One region of the Halomonas sp. McD50-4 genome, then DNA from elsewhere that is predicted to be linked to it. Evidence: predicted binding sites of a transcription regulator. Region 1 holds the regulator's gene; the other holds the start of a gene.
The links. The regulator LexA, encoded in region 1, represses DNA repair genes until DNA is damaged. The targets are predictions, from matches to a motif close to TACTGTNTANNTANACAGTA.
Positions count from the first base shown of each region.

Region 2: the regulator LexA is predicted to act here: its motif matches at 3,127-3,146, upstream of MHM85_RS02690 (S24 family peptidase).

Region 1 is NZ_JAKRFG010000010.1:121,677-127,435, forward strand. Features, by position in the region: gene purU (formyltetrahydrofolate deformylase) at 1-526, shown strand, start outside; gene MHM85_RS13105 (energy-coupling factor ABC transporter permease) at 542-1,213, shown strand; gene lexA (transcriptional repressor LexA) at 1,251-1,925, opposite strand; gene MHM85_RS13115 (TetR/AcrR family transcriptional regulator) at 2,175-2,852, shown strand; gene MHM85_RS13120 (L,D-transpeptidase) at 2,830-3,345, shown strand; gene nagZ (beta-N-acetylhexosaminidase) at 3,430-4,440, shown strand; gene MHM85_RS13130 (hypoxanthine-guanine phosphoribosyltransferase) at 4,484-5,062, shown strand; gene MHM85_RS13135 (pyruvate, water dikinase regulatory protein) at 5,075-5,759, opposite strand, start outside.
Region 2 is NZ_JAKRFG010000002.1:13,309-19,067, reverse strand. Features, by position in the region: gene MHM85_RS02720 (heme lyase CcmF/NrfE family subunit) at 1-22, opposite strand, end outside; gene ccmE (cytochrome c maturation protein CcmE) at 73-582, opposite strand; gene ccmD (heme exporter protein CcmD) at 572-820, opposite strand; gene MHM85_RS02705 (heme ABC transporter permease) at 820-1,560, opposite strand; gene ccmB (heme exporter protein CcmB) at 1,575-2,267, opposite strand; gene ccmA (cytochrome c biogenesis heme-transporting ATPase CcmA) at 2,323-2,943, opposite strand; gene MHM85_RS02690 (S24 family peptidase) at 3,216-3,671, shown strand; gene MHM85_RS02685 (YigZ family protein) at 3,701-4,318, shown strand; gene MHM85_RS02680 (sodium ion-translocating decarboxylase subunit beta) at 4,387-5,709, opposite strand; gene oadA (sodium-extruding oxaloacetate decarboxylase subunit alpha) at 5,722-5,759, opposite strand, start outside.

The DNA of each region.
Region 1 (5,759 bases):
AGGCGAGCTGGATTGCGATATCGTGGGCGTCATTTCTAACCATGACGATATGCGTTCACTCACGGAGTGGTACGGTATTCCCTATCATCACGTACCGGTCGATCCTACCAACAAGCAGCGGGCATTCGATCAAGTGCAAGAGCAGATAGATGCGGCCCGCGCCGACTGTGTGGTGCTGGCGCGCTACATGCAAATACTGCCGCCTTCCCTTTGCGAACGCTATGCGGGCCGAGTCATCAATATCCACCACAGTTTCCTGCCGTCGTTCGCGGGTGCCAAGCCGTATCATCAAGCTTATGAGCGCGGTGTGAAGCTGATCGGTGCGACCTGCCATTACGTCACCGAAGAGCTGGACGCGGGCCCGATCATCGAGCAGGACATACATCGGGTCAGCCATTGCCACACGCCGACCGATCTCGTTCGCTTCGGTCGCGACGTTGAAAAAGCGGTGTTGGCGCGTGGTTTACGCTGGCACTTGGAAGATCGTGTGCTCATTCACGGCAATAAAACGGTCGTCTTTAGTTAATCTACCGGGGGCGCTATGTCGTTTGCACAGAGCGTATTGGCACCATGGGCGCTGGTGATGACGTGGTTGTTGTCATTGGGCATGGTGGGCTGGTGCATTTGGCTGCGCCCTTGGCAACCGTTGCTCGAAGATAACGCGCTCCAACATCGATGGTTGGCCGCGACGCTTGTCGTCATGCTGTTTTGGCAGCTTCGCGCTCAAGCAGTGGATTGGTTGACGCTTCACCTAGTATTTACGGTGTTAATGACGCTGGTCTTTAAAATGCCGTTAGCGCTGCTGAGCAACGTAATGATCAACGCTGCCATGGTAGCGATTGGACGTAACGAGTGGAACCTTCTTGGGGCGAACGTACTGGTGACTGGCATCGTGCCTGCTATGGTGACAGGCATCGTGTGGCGTCTGGTGGATCGCCGCCTGCCGGATAATTTGATGGTGTTCTTATTCGCCTGCGGATTTTTCGGCGCAGCGCTGTCGACGTTAGGTGGCGGGCTTGTCGCGGTGGCGCTCATCATATTGGCGGGCACGGACCCTGAGGCCGTATATCTCGCTCAAGAGTATGCCCGCTTTTTACCGCTGCTGATGCCGTCGGAAGCCTTCATCACCGGGATGCTGCTCAGCATCTTGCTAGTCTACCACCCAAGTTGGGTGGCCACCTTCAATGACCACCGTTACATCGACTCACAGTAAATACACTTCGTGTAACGGGTCTGACCACGGCCTCAGTTCAGCCGAGCGCTTGTCCGTTTCCGCCCCGAATAACGCCGACGCCGACACCCTCGATATCCAGTTGCTGGGTGCGCAGATCGATCTCGATCGGTGGGAAGTCGGCATTCTCGGCGATCAACGTGACTTGATGGCCCTGGCGTTTAAAACGCTTGACCGTCACTTCGTCTTCTAACCGTGCTACGACGATCTGGCCATCGCGTACGCGATCAGTGCGATGAACGGCCAGAAGGTCGCCTTCCAAAATGCCGACATCTTTCATGGAGAGGCCGCGTACACGTAATAGGTAATCGGCTTTGGGCGTAAAATACTCGGCTGGAAGCGGGCAGTAGCGGTCTATGTGTTCGGCAGCCAAGATTGGACTACCGGCGGCAACTTCGCCAATCACGGGTAGCCCATTGGGTACAGGCTCGGAGGCGGCCGTTGTCGTTGCTGGCACTTCGCTAGGTTCCAGCGCCTCCTGGTTCGGTAGCCGAATTCCCCGCGACGTATTTCGAATGATGCGTATGGCGCCTTTACGCTCGAGCGCACGCAAATGCTCCTCGGCAGCATTTGGAGAGCGGAACCCCAGCGCCTTGGCGATTTCAGCGCGCGTTGGCGGGTACCCCAGGTCACCCATGGTTTTGACGATGAAATCAAATACGTGCTGCTGACGTGCTGTGAGTGGACGAGACATACCAAACTCCAAAACAGTGAAAAGACAGTAGCTACATGTCGGCTTAATCAGTATGTGTTTAAGTATACAGTATGTTGCTCTGTCCAGTACATGGTCCATGACCAACGCCAGTGTAAACGAGTGCTTTGAAAGCTAGGTAAAGAAGGTGCCGCCCATGGACCGTTGGCGAACTGGATAAGTGATTGAGCCTGTCAGACATATGTCATAGTATGCAACGTTGTTTAAAACACCTGTTTTTTGGAGGGCGAGATGGCCCAATCAGATACGGTAACGCGTATATTGGACACGGCAGAGGTGCTATTTGCAGAGCGAGGCTTTGCCGAGACGTCGCTGCGCAATATCACCAGCAAGGCACGCGTCAATTTGGCGGCCGTCAACTACCACTTTGGTTCCAAAAAAGCACTGATTCAAGCGGTGTTCGCCCGCTATCTCGATCCGTTTTCGGCACGTTTTCATACGGCACTGGATGAACTCGAGACGCGCCATCAAGGCCAACCGATTCCTTTGGAAGTGCTGCTTGAGACCATGGCGACCACGGTGTTGGCCGTCCCGGCAGAACGCAATAGCCTGAAAGTGTTCATGAGGCTCCTGGGCCTGGCGTATAGCCAGGCTCAGGGGCATTTAAGGCGTTATATTCAGCAGCAATATGGCGACGTGTTTACGCGCTTCACCGAGCTGGTGCGCCAAGCGACCCCAGACCTGCCGGACGCTGAGCGTTTCTGGCGGCTACACTTTATGTTGGGAACGGTGATATTCACGCTGTCAGGCTTGGATGCCCTTCGCGATATCGCCGCCAAGGATTACCAAGAACAGGTTACGGTGCGGGATCTGGTACGACGCCTGCGGCCCGTCGTGGTCGCCGCCATGAATGCGCCGTTGCCCGCCGCGGTTGAAGAGGGTCACCATGGAAACGCCCAAGCTAGCTGAGCTGCCGCCTACACACGGTGGTTGGATAGAGATCGATACCCAGCGTCAGAGACTCTGCTGGTGGCAAGGTAACGATATTCAGCATGAGTGTACGATTTCGACGGGGCTGGCAGGCGTTGGGCAGGAAGAGGGCAGCGGTCAAACGCCGCTTGGCTGGCACTACGTGCGCGCATCGATTGGCCAAGGCTGTCCCGATAACGCGGTATTTCGGGGTCGCCGGTGGACGGGCGAAGTCTATTCGCCAACTCTCGCGGCCAGCTTCCCCAAGCGTGACTGGATCCTGACGCGGATACTTTGGCTATGCGGTTTGGAGCGCGGCGTGAATCGCGGGAGAAACGTCGATTCCCAGCGGCGCTACATATACTTGCATGGCACCCCAGAGGATCAGCCCATGGGCACGCCAGCCTCACACGGTTGTATACGCGTGCGCAATCACGATTTACATTTCCTATTCGATCACGCCCAGCCCGGTACGCCGGTTTGGCTGCATTAAGCCCACCCACAGGACGTCGCGCCAGAATTTTGACACGCCAAGCGGTTAGTCTAGAATGGCGCCCTTTTTGTTGGACTCACCATCATGACGCAACCCATTGGCCCGGTCATGCTCGACCTTGAAGGGCCACAGTTAACCAACGCTGACAAGCGCCTGCTAAAAGATCCTGCCGTAGGCGGTGTGATTCTGTTTGCTCGTAACGTCGAAGACGCGTATCAGGTTCGCAAGCTGTGCGACAGTATTCGTCGTGTGAGAGGCGATTTGCTACTGGGGATCGACCAAGAGGGGGGGCGTGTCCAGCGAATCAAGCAGGGCGTTACCCGGCTACCCGCTATGGCGCGTCTGGGTGAGCTGTTCGCCAGCGATCCGGTCGCGGGTGTGAGCCTTGCCAAAGATACCGGTTGGCTGTTGGGCATGGAGATGGCCGCCTGCGGATTGGATATCAGCTTCGCCCCCGTATTGGACGTTGAGAGTGGCGTATCCAGCGTGATTGGTGAGCGCAGCTTTAGCAGTGACCCTCTTCACGTAGCCAAACTTGGCCATGCGTTTATCGAGGGCTTGCACGAGGCTGGCATGGCCGCTGTGGGTAAACACTTTCCCGGGCATGGGGGCGTGGCGGCAGACTCCCACGTGGCGCTACCCGTCGATGACCGGCCGCTAGCCGAATTGAAAGCGCGCGATCTCGTGCCGTTTCGTGAACTTGCGGGCGTTTTAAACGGCGTCATGCCAGCCCATGTCATTTATTCGGCGTTCGATAAACGCCCCGCTGGGTTTTCGCCGACGTGGCTGGGCATGCTACGCGAATCGCTGGGTTTCAAAGGGTGTATTTTCTCGGATGATTTGAGCATGACCGGGGCGCATGAAGCCGGTGGACCCACGGAGCGCGCCAAGGCAGCTTTGACGGCTGGCTGCGACATGCTGCTGATATGTAACGATCGTGCCGCTGCTCTTGAGGTCGTCCACGCCTGTGAAGGGGTGTCGAACAAACGCCCTGCCAAACTGCGTTATGGCCGTGCGAGACCTGATATCGATGCCCTGGCTGCCCTTGGGCGCTGGCGGCGCACTCATGCCAAGCTAGAAGCATTGGCGAACTAATTTTATACCGTTATCTATTAAGACGTCTTTATGGAGATGGAGCATGTCCAAGTTGGATAAAGAAGCGCTTGAATCGTTGGATTCCATGCGTGAGTTGATGGATAACGCGGATTGCCTGATCTCACAGGAGCAGGTAGAGCGAGCGTTGGATCGCATGGCCGAAGATATCACGCGTGACTTGGGCGACAAGCTGCCGGTGTTTTACTGTGTCATGAACGGTGGTCTCATTACCACGGGCCACTTGTTGACACGTCTAGGCTTTCCATTGGAAGTGGACTATCTACACGCCACCCGTTATCGCAACGAGTTACGCGGCGGTGAGCTATTTTGGCGCGTTTCTCCGGAGGTGCCGATGGCGGGGCGTCACGTCGTCATCGTCGATGATATTCTCGATGAAGGCGCGACACTGGCCGCTATTCTCGAATACTGCAAAGAGGCACAGGCCGCCAGTGTCACGACCGCGGTATTGGTCGATAAACAGCATGACCGTAAAGCAGTGCCGGGACTGAAAGCCGACTACTGCAGTTTGGAGGTGGCCGACCGCTACGTTTTCGGTTTTGGTATGGATTACAAAGGCTATTGGCGTAATGCCCCTGGGATTTTTGCGCCTAAGGGCATGTAATCACATCAGCGCCTAGCGAGGAGAGAAACGCCTTGCTAGGCCGGTCTCCGCAATCATTCGCGTTGAAATCTCCTCCACGGAAAACCGCGTCGTATCGATGAACGGAATGTGCATGGTTCGATACAGCGATTCTGCCTGCTCTACTTCCTGCAAACACTGATCCATTGAGCTGTAGCGGCTGTTGGGCCGTCGCTCGTTACGAATGGCCGATAGCCGACGGGCATCGATGGTCAAACCAAACAGTTTGTGTCGATGAGGAGCTAAGGCTTTGGGGAGCTTGAGGTGACCGTCTTCGTCGAGGTCGTCCTCGGTCAGCGGATAGTTGGCGGCGCGAATGCCGAACTGAAGCGCTAGGTATAGCGACGTCGGGGTTTTGCCGCAGCGAGACACCCCGACCAAAATGATGTCGGCTTTGTCGTATTGATGGGTGCGTGCGCCATCGTCGTTATCGAGCGCAAAGTGTACCGAGTGGATACGGTCCATATAGACGTCGTCGCTGCCAATGGAGTGAGTGCGCCCGACGCTATACGATGAGTGGGTTTCCAACTCCTGCTCCAGCGGCTCCAGGAACGTCGAAAAAATATCGACCTTGAAGCCCGACGCCTGGCGAATGACGTTACGGATGTTTTGATCCACGATGGTATCGATGATGATTGGCCGATGACCATCGCGGATAGCGGTGGACTCGATGACCTCC
Region 2 (5,759 bases), on a different contig from region 1:
CAGGAATGATCTTAATCAACATGGGTGCTCCGAATTAGCATCAGGCTTTATCGCACAGCGTGCGTGCAGCCGTTAATAGTCGCTTCCTTCTGGGGAGCCTTCCTGCTCTAGGCGCTTGCCCACTTTGGCGGCTTTCGCTTGAAAGTCTGCCGGGGAGTAGCCTGCTTCTTCCAATGCCTGCGCCACTTCGGGCGGCATGTAGTTTTCATCGTGGCGTGCCAGCACCTTATCGGCGTAGAGTCGGCCATCGGCCTGCAGTTCGCCAACCACCACCACGCCCTGCCCTTCACGGAACAGGTCCGGCAGAATACCGCTGTAGTACACTTCTAGATCGTCCACGTAGTCGGTCACCACGAACTCGACGTCCAGACTTTCCGGGTCGCGGGAGACCGAGCCCTCTTTAACCATGCCGCCCGCGCGAATTTGGCGCTCCATGGGGGCATCGCCCTGAGCAATTTGTACCGGGCTGAAAAAGAGGTTGATGTTGGCGCGCAGCGCATACAGGGTGAGCCCCACCGCAATAGCGGTGAGCGACAGCAGTCCCAAGATGACAAACAGTTTCTGTTTACGTTTAGGCGTCATGGTGAACGTCCTTCTGAGCAGAGGTAACTGGCTCTTGCAAAGACTGCGCATACGATGACTGGCGCTGGGCGTTTTCTCGACGCACCCGGCGCTTGACCGCGTGAAGTAGCTGGCGGCGCTCCTGGCGGGCATGCCACACGATGACCAGCATCAATAGCGCAGTGACTCCCCAGGCAGCCCACACGTAAACCGCGTGACCGCCCATGGCAAAAAATTCGTTCAGCGAGGAAAAGGCCATTAGTTCGTCTCCTCGGCAAGCTCGCGCACCCAGCGCTTGTTGGCTTCACGACGCAGAATTTCGCTACGCGTGCGCATCAGCGTGAGCGCAATGAAAAAGCTGTAAAAGCCCAACACCATGATGAGCAGCGGCGCCCACATATCCATGGTCATGGCAGCGCGGCCGGTAATCGTAAAGGTGGCGGGCTGGTGCAGGGTGTACCACCAATCCACGGAGTATTTGATGATCGGAATATTGATGACACCGACCATCGCCAGCACCGACGCAGCACGAGAGCCGCTATCGCGGCTGCTAAAGGCGCCACGCAGCGCAATCACGCCCAGATAAAGAAACAGCAGTATCAGCATGGACGTAAGACGTGCGTCCCACATCCACCAGGTTCCCCAGGTCGGTACGCCCCATACTGCGCCCGAAAAAAGGGCCACGAATGTCATCGCGGCGCCCAGCGGCGCCATCACGGTAGCGGCCATATCCGCCACTTTGATTTTCCAGACCATGAACACAAGCCCAGAGACGGCCATGGAGACGAAAATGGACTGGGCTAGAAACGCGGCGGGAACGTGGACATAAATGATGCGAAAGCTATTACCCTGCTGATAATCCGCAGGCGCAAAGACGAGCCCCCAAACGGTGCCGACCAGCAGCAACAGCGTTGCCGCTACCCAAAAAAGCGGTTGCAGTTTGGCGCTAATGGCATAGAACCATTTGGGTGATCTTAGTTTGTTGATAAAGGCCCACATGGTGTTCCCGTCCTCTAACCGTTGATGCTGATGCGCAGCGATGCCGCAATGGCCCAGGGTGCCAGCATCAGTGCTAGCGCCAGCAGTGCCCCTAGAATCGCCAGATGAGCGGCCATTCCATCGCCAAAAATAGCGGCTTGTACGGCACCTGCGCCGAAAATCAGTACTGGAATATAGAGCGGCAGCACCAGCAGCGAGAGCAGCACACCGCCCCGCGCCAGCCCCACCGTCAATGCCGCCCCGATGGCGCCAATCAGACTCAAGCTGGCCGTACCGAGCGCCAACGACAGCGACAGCACGGCGTAGCTTCCTGCGGGAAGCGACAGCATGATGCCCAAGAGTGGCGCCATGAGCGCCAGTGGCAGCCCGGTCAGCAGCCAATGCACCGCCACTTTTGCCAACCCCAGCGCCGCCAGCGGCTGGGGAGCCAGTAGTAATTGCTCAAGGCTGCCATCGTCATAGTCACTGCGAAACAGGCTATCCAGCGAGAGCAGTGCGGCTAGCAGCGCAGCTACCCATAACAGCCCCGGCGCAATGCTTGCCAGCAGCGCTGGATCCGGTGAAATCCCAATGGGGAATAGGGTAATCACCAGTGCAAAGAACACCAGCGGATTGAGCACCTCGCCACGACGGCGCAGCATCAGGGTGAGGTCGCGCTTGAGCGTGGCCTTGATGGCCACCAGCAGACCGCCCTGGGGGGCATGCATGGCCACCTCGGGGGGGCTTAATGGAGCGTGTGAACGTTGCAACGCTGTCTCCTTCTTACCCCAGCTGAATACGCCTGAGCACGGGTGACTCGGCCAGCGCATGGTGCGTGGTCACCAACACACAGCCGCCAGACTGCGCATGGGCCACCAACTGCGCCTCCAGCGCCGCCACCCCTTGACGATCGATGGCAGTGAAAGGCTCGTCTAGCACCCACAGCGCACGCTGAGTGAGGGTCAAACGCGCCAGCGCCACACGCCGCTGTTGCCCGGCAGACAGCTGACCGGCAGGCACGTCCTCGAAACCGGTAAGTCCAACGGCTGCCAGCGCTGCCTCCCGTGCAGGCTCGCTGCCCACCACTCCGCTAAGCGCTTGATACCAAGCTAAATTCTCCAGCGGCGAGAGACCCGCCTTCACACCGGGGGCATGACCTAAATAGAGCAAATTGGCGAGAAAATGTTCACGGGCTTGGCGCATGGGCGCGCCATTCCAGAAAAGCTCGCCACGGTAATCGGTTAATTGCCCTGAGAGTATTTTTAGCAGCGTCGTTTTGCCGCTGCCGTTTGGGCCCTCGATGCGCACGATCTCACCCGATTGGATATCGAGATCGAGCCCTTCAAACAGCCAACGGTCGTCGCGTTCACAGGCCAATTGTCGGGCTTGCAGGCACAGGCTCAAAAGACACTCCAGGCGCATTGATTTTGGGTCGAACTCTACACGGAAAGGCCCTTCCCCGCCAGTCGGGCTCTGCGGTCTTGGGTCGCAGCGTGCCCCAAACCAATGCTTGCTTAAGCACCTCATGGAGGCGTCCTGCAAAAGACAGGACTAGCACTGTATGCAAAAACAGGCTTATACTGTAAACACTGTATGAATAGACACCACAGAATAAAACAACAGGTATCGCCTCAATCAAACGCCTCGACAACGGGCGCTGCATGGGAGAACACACTATGACGATCTGCCTACCCTCTAGGGTAACGTCTCAGGTTCCTTCTTACGTACCCTCTCAGACGCTGTCTCAACCGGTAGCGCCATCGACGCCTACCCCACTAGCGTCTCGCAGCGCCTCATCACATGCGCGCCAAGCGTGCACATCCCCTCGCGTCACACGTCGCAACACCTACGCCCTGCGTATTCGCGGCGACCGCATGCGCGACTGCAATCTCTTCGACGGCGATGTCATCATCATTCACCGTCACCAGCACGACGCCCATCAAGAGACCGCCGTTGCGACGATCAACCAGCGCGAAGTGACGCTTAAGCAGCTCTCCATTAGCCGCTTGGGCATCCATTTATGGCCGGAAGATGCAGCCATACCGGACCTATTCCTGCATAATTGTGACATTCAGGTGCTGGGCATGGTAATGGGCGTGGCCCAACACACCACGGAAACCCAGCATCACTAATTGGTCACCCACCCTGCCGGGAGCCCTCGTTGCGTTTTCGAGTCCCTGATTTAGCCCTTGGTATATGGCACACCGCCGACATCGACGTCGAGAAAAGCCAATTTTTGGCTTGGCTGTGCCATGCCCCCACCCCTGACGCTTTCGACACGCTGCTTCAAGCGGCCAAAGCTGCTCACCCAAACGCTAGCCATCACTGTACGGCCTTCATTGCTGGCCCTCCTGGCGAGCAAACCCATATTGGCTTTTCTGATGATGGCGAACCGGGCGGCACCGCCGGACGCCCCATGTTCCAGGCACTTCAGGGCAGCCAGATCGGCGAAATCGGCTGCGTGGTGATTCGCTACTTTGGCGGCACCAAGTTAGGCACTGGCGGGCTGGCCCGCGCCTATGCTCAGGCCGTCAAAGCCGGCTTGGAAACGCTGCCCACCCGGGAAGTCATCGAGCGGGACAGCTATCGGTTGAAGGTCAGCTTCGCCCACGAAGCGCAAGCGCGCGCATGGTGCGACGAGCAGGCGCTGCCCGTGCAGCAGGCAGACTACGATGGCGACGGCGTGCGCCTGACCATCGGCTGGCCGCGGGATGTCGAGTTGGATATCAGCGGCCTAGAAAACCGCCTCAAAACCGCCGTCGAACCGCGGCGGGCATGAAAAAACGCGGCTTACACGAGCCCTGCTCGATAAGCCACGTTTCAGATGGGCAGCGCTCTAACGGCCGCTTAGCCTAGGTACTTGATCATCACACCAGCGGCGACCGCCGAGCCGATCACCCCGGCCACGTTGGGCCCCATGGCGTGCATCAGCAGGAAGTTGTGCGGGTTCGCTTCCAGTCCGACTTTATTCGCCACGCGCGCGGCCATCGGCACGGCCGACACCCCTGCCGCCCCAATCAACGGGTTGATGGGCATTTTGCTAACCACGTTCATTAGCTTGGCCATCAACACCCCGGCAGCAGTCCCAATGCCGAAGGCCACGATTCCCAGCCCCAGAATCCCTAGGGTTTCGAACGCTAGGAAGCTATCGGCCATTAGCTTAGACCCCACCGACAGGCCGAGAATGATCGTCACGATATTGATCAGCGCATTTTGCGCCGTATCGGAAAGACGCTCCACTACGCCACACTCGCGCATCAGGTTACCGAAACAGAACATGCCCAGTAGTGGTGCTGCATCCGGCAGAAACAGCGCCACAGCAATCAACAGCATCAGCGGGAAGACCACTTTTTCGAGCTTGGAGACCGGACGCAGCTGCGTCATGGTGATCTTGCGCTCTTTTTCAGTGGTCAGAAGGCGCATGATCGGCGGTTGGATCAATGGCACCAGGGCCATGTAAGCATACGCCGCGACGGCAATCGCCCCTAGTAACTCAGGTGCCAGCACGCTGGAGACGTAGATCGACGTCGGGCCATCTGCCCCGCCGATAATACCAATCGCTGCCGCCTGATTGAGCGAGAAATCCATGATGCCCATGGAGGTCAGCAGCACCGCCCCAAACAGCGTGGCAAAGATACCGAACTGCGCCGCCGCCCCTAAAAACAGCGTACGCGGATTGGCCAGCAGCGGGCCGAAATCGGTCATCGCCCCTACGCCCATGAAGATCAGCAGCGGCGCGATACCAGAGCCAATGGCAACCTTGTAGAAGTTATACAGCATGCCGTCGCTGTAGCCGACGCTCACCGCAATATCTTTCGCGGCGCGCAGTTGATCCGGCGCCGCCGAATCGTGGGCAATCGCCTTGAGGGTGTCCCGCCAGCCCTCGACACCGGCCAAGGGGTCGAGTGTAGCTCCCAACGCGGTAGCCATTTGCTGAAGCACGGCGGGCTTGGCGACTTCGATCGCTTGATCCAGCGCCGAAATCGCAAGGCCCGCCTCGGGAATGTTGGCGAGAATGCCACCAAACCCAATCGGTACGAGCAGCAACGGCTCGAACTTCTTGTGAATCGCCAAGTAGAGCAACCCAAGCCCTACAAGGATCATCACCGCTTGGCCAAGCTCTAGGTTATAAAGCCCAGAGCCTTCCCATAAAGTGATTAGTTTATCCATTCCGAGAGGCCCTTAAAGCTCGATCAGCGCATCGCCAACGGCAACGCTAT